2 linked regions of the Actinoallomurus bryophytorum genome follow. The protein of the gene in region 1 interacts with the protein of each later gene in a pairwise test. Links are inferred from orthologs where the notes say so. Each region holds a gene or a part of one and is shown on either strand. Other genes may lie near its edges.

Region 1 (3,156 bases):
CCTCCGCGGATGACCATCACCGCCGTACGCACGCCCGCATCCGGTGCCGGCCGCGGCTAGAGTGTCCAGATTCACCGGCCTCAGGCGTGGTCCCGAGCCGGTGAGTCCGGTATAGATCGAATCAGGTTCTAATTTTTCGGATCCGGAAAGACGAGGGCGTGTCGATGTCAGATCGGACCGAGTGGATCAAACCTGGAGCGTTCCAGGTCGCGCCTGGAGTGCACCGGATACCACTGCCGCTGCCCTCGGACGGGTTGCGGGCGGTCAACGTCTACGCCATCGAGGACGCCGAAGGCCTGGTCCTCATCGACGGCGGCTGGGCCCTCGACGAGGCCCGCCGGCAGTTGGAGACCTCCCTCAAGGACATCGGCTTCCGGGTCGCCGACATCACGAGGTTCCTGGTCACCCACGTCCATCGTGACCACTACACGCAGGCCATCGCGGTGCGCAAGGAGTTCGGCACGCGGGTGAGTCTCGGGATCGGTGAGCGCCCGACGCTCGAGGTCCTGACCCGTTCCGGGCCGCCCGACCGGTCGCCCCAGCTCGACCAGCTGCTCGCGTGCGGCGCCCACACCCTCATCGAGCAGCTACGGGCCGCCTGGCGCGAGGGCGGTCACGATCCGGCCGAGTGGGAGATGCCGGACGAGTGGATCGAGGGGCGCGCCGAGCTGCCCCTCAGCGGACGTCAGCTGCTCGCCGTGCCCACCCCCGGTCACACGCGCGGGCATCTGGTCTACACCGACCTGGCCGGTGGGCTGATGTTCGCGGGCGACCACGTCCTGCCGCACATCACGCCCTCGATCGGGTTCGAGAGCGCGCCCGAGTCCTCGCCGCTCGGCTCGTACCTCGCGTCGCTGAAGGTCGTCCGTGAGCTGCCCGACCTCCGGCTGCTGCCCGCGCACGGGCCCGTCACCGACAGCGTGCACGCGCGGGTGGACGCCCTGCTGGACCACCATGCCGAACGCCTGGACGCCTGTGCCTCCGTGATCGCCGCCGGGGCCGGCACCGCGTACGAGACGGCACGCGCGCTCACCTGGACCCGGCACGAGCGTCATTTCGACGAGCTGGACATGTTCAACCAGATGCTGGCGACCACGGAGACCCGTGCCCACCTCGAGGTGCTCGCCGCCCAGGGCCGCATCGGCAAGCGGATGGACGGCCCCACCGCGGTCTACGCCTGAGACGAAACCGCGGCGGCGCGCTCGCGCAGGGAGCGTACGGCCGCCGCGGGGTCGTCGGCGGAGTACACCGCCGAGCCCGCGACGAACACGTCCGCGCCCGCCTCGGCGCAGCGTTCGATGGTCCCGGCGTTGACGCCGCCGTCGACCTGGAGCCAGACGTCGAGGTCACGGCCCTTGATGAGCTCACGCGCCCGGCGCACCTTCGGCAGGACCACGTCGAGGAAACGCTGCCCGCCGAAGCCCGGCTCGACGGTCATCACGAGCAGCATGTCGATCTCAGAAAGCAGGTCGGCGTACGGGTCGACGGCCGTGCCCGGGTTGAGGGCCAGCCCGGCACGGGCCCCCGCGGAACGGATCTCGCGGAGCGTACGTATCGGGGCGCTCGCCGCCTCGACGTGGATCGTGACGCTGGCCGCCCCCGCCGCGGCGTAGCCGGGGGCCCACCGGTCGGGGTCCTCGATCATCAGGTGGCAGTCCACCGGAAGCGTCGTCGTCTTGAGGAGCGCCTCGACCACGGGCAGCCCGATGGTGAGGTTGGGCACGAAGTGGTTGTCCATGACGTCGACGTGGACCCAGTCGGCGTCGGCGATGGCGGCGACCTCGTCGGCGAGCCGGGCGAAGTCGGCGGACAGGATGCTGGGAGCGATTTGCACGGCCATGATGCGCCCAAGTGTAGGGACCGGCGCTAGTCGTCGCCGCCGGGCTTCACGGCCGAGAAGTGCGCCAGGGCGCCCGAGCGGCTCACCGAAACGGCCTCGAGCCCCGCCGCCGACAACCAGCCGCGCAGATCGGTCACGTCGCCGGGAGCTCCGAAGTCGCCCCGCCACCGGAACACCGCGATGAGCGCGTCGAAACGCCGCCCGGCCCCGGTCACCACGGCGCTGCCCCGGAGTACGCCGCCGGGCCGCAGCACGCGTGCCATCTCGGCCACCGCGGACGTGGGGTCGGGAAGGCAGTGCAGGCCGTTGTAGGTCACGCAGAGGTCGAACGCCGACGGCGGGAACGGCAGCCGGTCCACGCTCAGCCGCACGAACACGGCCGGCAGACCACGACGGCCGGCCTCCGCGCGTGCCCGGCGCAGCATCATCGGGGACAGGTCGGCCGCGACGTAGCGCAGGTCCGCGCCCGGCGGCACGCCGCGGAAGGCCACGCCTCCCCCGCACGGCACATCCAGCACCGCGGCGCCCGTGGGCAGCCGTCCGGCCTCGGCGAACGAGGCGTACATGGCGCGCACGTCCACGCCCCAGAGCACCCGGCCGCCCAGTCGTGCCAGCCGCTCGTGCTCCACGACGAAGTCATAGACCGCCGGGATCAGCCGTTGATGCCGCCAGTGCCGCTCGACGCCTCTCGCGCTGCGGCGCATGGCACCCCTCACTTCGCTAGATCATCGGCCTTCGGCGGCCGGCCCACCGACATGACGTCGATCTCGGCCACCGCGTCCCGCAGCGCCTCCAACGTAACCGCGACCGACGGGCGGCGTACGCTCGCCGTCCGCACGACCGCGTACACGTATCGCGTCACCGAACCGGGCAGTGCGCGTGCCACGATGCCGGGCACCGCCGCGGTGAGCGCGAGGCTGGGCACGGCGGCGATCCCGACGCCGCGCGCGACCAGGCCGAGGATCGTGCCGAGGCCCTCGAACTCCCACGGCATCGGCGGCGCGCCTCCCACGTCCGCGAGCAGCCGGTCGAACGCCTGGCGGGACGGCTCGCCCGCCGGCGCGGCCAGCCACGGCTCCTCGCGCAGTCGCCACAGGTCGATCTCGTGGCTCTGGTCGGCGGCCCAGTGGCTCGCGGGCACGACCAGGACGAGCGGATCGTGGAGCAGCAGCGAGAACCGCAGGCTGCCCCCGCCACGCGTCGGCAGCCGCCCGGTCCAGTCGTCCACGAGCGCCAGGTCGACCTCGCCCGAGCGGACCTGCCGCAGGCCGTCGCCGGGACGCGTCTGGCGCAGCTGGAAGGTCAGGCCCGCGTGG
Region 2 (3,160 bases), 1.3 Mb from region 1 along the record:
AGCTGGACGGCCGCCTGGTCCGCCCGCACGACATCGAGCTGACCACCGAACCCGAGCCGGGCAGCACCGAGGCTACGGTCGAACGCGTGGTCCGGCTGGGCTTCGAGGTCCGGGTGGAGATGAGACTCGGGGAACAGGACGCGTGGGCCCAGGTCACCCGGGGGCTGGCCGAACGACTTGGGCTGGCGCCGGGTGAGACCGTGCATGTCCGGCCCAGCTCCGACGCTCGGACCCTCGCCATCGCCTGAGCCTGTGCACATCACCGCACGTACCGACTACGCCCTACGGGCCGTACTCGCCCTGGCCGCGGCGGACCCCGCCACCGTCACCGCCGGCGCGCTGGCGGCCGGGGAGGGCATGCCGCTGGCCTTCCTGAAGACCATTCTCAGTGAACTACGCGGCGCCGACCTCATCGCCACCCAGCGCGGCCCGGAGCGCGGCTACCGGCTGACCCGGCCCGCCACCGAGATCTCGGTCGGCGAGGTCATCCGGGTGGTCGACGGCTCGCTCACCGACATCCGCGGCGAGCCGGCCGCCGACGCCTGCTACGAAGGCACGGCGACGCACCTGCGCCACGTCTGGCTGGCCGCCGACACGGCGGTGCAGAACATCGTCGACCAGGTGACCCTTGCCGACGTCGTCACCGGCAACCTGCCCCCGCACGTCCGTGACCTCACCGGCTGAGCCGGGCCGTACACGGTCGTGCCGGAAGAGGACGTGCTGGGAACGTCAAGGTGTCTCCTGGCCGAACTTGCTCCCCGGTGAACCCGAAACAGGGGTGGCGTTGCGCCGGGGCCCTCTCCGGGGCGGCTAGGCTCGTGGGGCGAAACGTCCCGTAGTGATTACAAGGAGATCAAGTGTCGTCGATCGACGCCGTACACGCTCGGGAGATCCTCGACTCCCGTGGTAATCCCACCGTCGAGGTCGAGGTGCTGCTCGACGACGGCAGCGAGGCGCGCGCCGCGGTGCCGAGTGGAGCCTCGACCGGTCAGTTCGAAGCGGTCGAACTCCGCGATGGCGGCGAGCGCTACAACGGAAAGGGCGTCGAGAAGGCCGTCCTCGGAGTGCTCGACGAGATCGCGCCCGAGCTGCTCGGCTACGACGCCGACGACCAGCGCCTCATCGACCAGGCGCTCATCGACCTGGACGGCACGCCGGACAAGTCCCGCCTCGGCGCGAACGCCCTCCTCGGCGTGAGCCTGGCGGTGGCCAAGGCGGCCGCCAAGACGGCGAACCTCCCGCTGTTCCGTTACGTCGGTGGCCCCAACGCGCACCTGCTGCCGGTGCCGATGATGAACATCCTCAACGGTGGTGCGCACGCCGACACCAGCGTCGACATCCAGGAGTTCATGGTCGCGCCGATCGGCGCGCCGACGTTCAGTGACGCGGTCCGCTGGGGTGCGGAGACCTACCACGCGCTGAAGTCGGTGCTCAAGGGCCGCGGCCTGGCGACCGGGCTGGGCGACGAGGGCGGCTTCGCCCCCGAGCTGCCGAGCAACCGCGACGCCCTCGACCTCATCCTCGAGGCGATCAAGAGCGCCGGCTTCCGGCCGGGCACCGACATCGCGCTCGCCCTCGACGTGGCCGCGACGGAGTTCCACACCGATGGCACCTACGACTTCGAGGGTGCCAAGCGCTCGTCGGAGGAGATGGCCGCCTACTACGGTGAGCTGCTCGACGCGTACCCGCTGGTCTCCATCGAGGACCCGCTGTCCGAGGAGGACTGGGCGGGCTGGAAGGCCCTCACGGACGCCGTCGGCGGCAAGGTGCAGATCGTGGGCGACGACCTGTTCGTCACCAACCCCGAGCGCCTGCAGCGCGGCATCGACGCGGGCTCGGCCAACGCCCTGCTGGTCAAGGTCAACCAGATCGGCACCCTCACCGAGACGCTCGACGCGGTCTCGCTCGCCCAGAGCAACGGCTTCCGCTGCATGATGAGCCATCGTTCCGGCGAGACCGAGGACACCACGATCGCCGACCTGGCGGTGGCCACCAACTGCGGTCAGATCAAGACCGGCGCCCCGGCGCGTAGCGACCGGGTGGCCAAGTACAACCAGCTGCTCCGCATCGAGGAACTCCTCGACGACGCCGCGCGCTACGCCGGTGCCGCCGCGTTCCCCCGATTCCGCTGGCAGTAGAGCCGATGGCTCGCATGATGCACCGTGACTGAGGAGAAGAAGCGCCCGGCCGAGGTGGACGCCAAGGAGTTGCGGCGCGCCCACCTCACCGGGCGTGCCGCGATCCTGGCCGTGGTCGCCTGCGCCATCGCGCTGAGCCTGGCCTACCCGGTGCGCGAGTACATCGCGCAGCGGCGCGAGATCGCCCAGCTCCGTGTCCAGCAGCGGCAGGCACAGCAGCAGGTCGAACAGCTCGCCGCGCAGAAACAACGCCTCGGCGACGAGTCCTACATACGCGGCCAGGCGCGGAGCCGCCTGCACATGTGCGACCCAGGGGCGAAGTGCTACGTCGTGCTCGGTGGCGACCAGGGGGAGACCGGGGACGCAGGCCACAAGGCCGCACCGCCCGCGCCCCCGTGGTACGTCACCCTCTGGCAGTCGGTGGACGCGGCCGACCGGCGCCGCTGACCGCATAACCTTGCAGCGGACGCTCGGCTCGTATTCAGGGCCCGGCGGCATACTCGATGGGCTCGACGAGACACTCGAGGGGACAAGGGTGATCGACCAACGCGACGCCGCCGCGGTGGCGGCCCAGCTCGGCCGTGAGCCGCGCGGGCTCCAGGCGGTGGCCCATCGCTGCCCGTGCGGACTGCCGGACGTGGTGGAGACCGCGCCGCGGCTCTCCGACGGCTCCCCGTTCCCCACGCTCTTCTATCTGACCTGTCCGAAAGCGGCCTCGGCCATCGGCACCCTCGAGGCGAGCGGGCTGATGCGGGAGATGACCGCGCGGCTGGCCACCGACCCTGAGCTTGCGGAGGCGTACGCGGCGGCGCACGATGACTACGTCGCCCGCCGGGACGCCGCCGCGCGAGCGCAGGGCGTCGAGCCGCTTCCCGCGGGTACGCAGAGCTCAGGTGGCATGCCGGCACGGGTCAAGTGCCTGCACGCCCTCGTCGCGCACGAACTCGCGGTACCGGGTGCGAACCCCATCGGCCGCGAGGCCCTCGATGCCCTTCCGGACTGGTGGCGGTCCGGAAAATGTG

Evidence for each region.
Region 2: the proteins of rpe (region 1) and eno interact in binary tests that used the Escherichia coli proteins (3 or more experiments, as listed by UniProt). The link is inferred for Actinoallomurus bryophytorum from one-to-one orthologs.

Annotation. Positions count from the first base shown.
Region 1 is NZ_VFOZ01000001.1:110,059-113,214, forward strand. What follows is about bases 7-2,849. They hold rpe (ribulose-phosphate 3-epimerase), read right to left. Parts: upstream 1,841-2,849; coding sequence 1,172-1,840; downstream 7-1,171. Other genes in these bases: FB559_RS00535 (quinone oxidoreductase family protein), read left to right, coding at 7-13; FB559_RS00540 (MBL fold metallo-hydrolase), read left to right, coding at 165-1,181; FB559_RS00550 (class I SAM-dependent methyltransferase), read right to left, coding at 1,867-2,544; FB559_RS00555 (LysR family transcriptional regulator), read right to left, coding at 2,553-2,849. Also shown: more of FB559_RS00535, read left to right, coding at 1-6; more of FB559_RS00555, read right to left, coding at 2,850-3,156. UniProt on the Escherichia coli protein: Catalyzes the reversible epimerization of D-ribulose 5-phosphate to D-xylulose 5-phosphate.
Region 2 is NZ_VFOZ01000001.1:1,409,370-1,412,529, reverse strand. The notes cover bases 151-2,997. They hold eno (phosphopyruvate hydratase), read left to right. Parts: upstream 151-857; coding sequence 858-2,138; downstream 2,139-2,997. Other genes in these bases: FB559_RS06675 (DUF501 domain-containing protein), read left to right, coding at 2,674-2,997; FB559_RS06680 (FtsB family cell division protein), read left to right, coding at 2,163-2,585; FB559_RS06690 (RrF2 family transcriptional regulator), read left to right, coding at 253-684; FB559_RS06695 (sulfate/molybdate ABC transporter ATP-binding protein), read left to right, coding at 151-248. In the rest of the region: more of FB559_RS06695, read left to right, coding at 1-150; more of FB559_RS06675, read left to right, coding at 2,998-3,160. UniProt on the Escherichia coli protein: Catalyzes the reversible conversion of 2-phosphoglycerate (2-PG) into phosphoenolpyruvate (PEP). It is essential for the degradation of carbohydrates via glycolysis.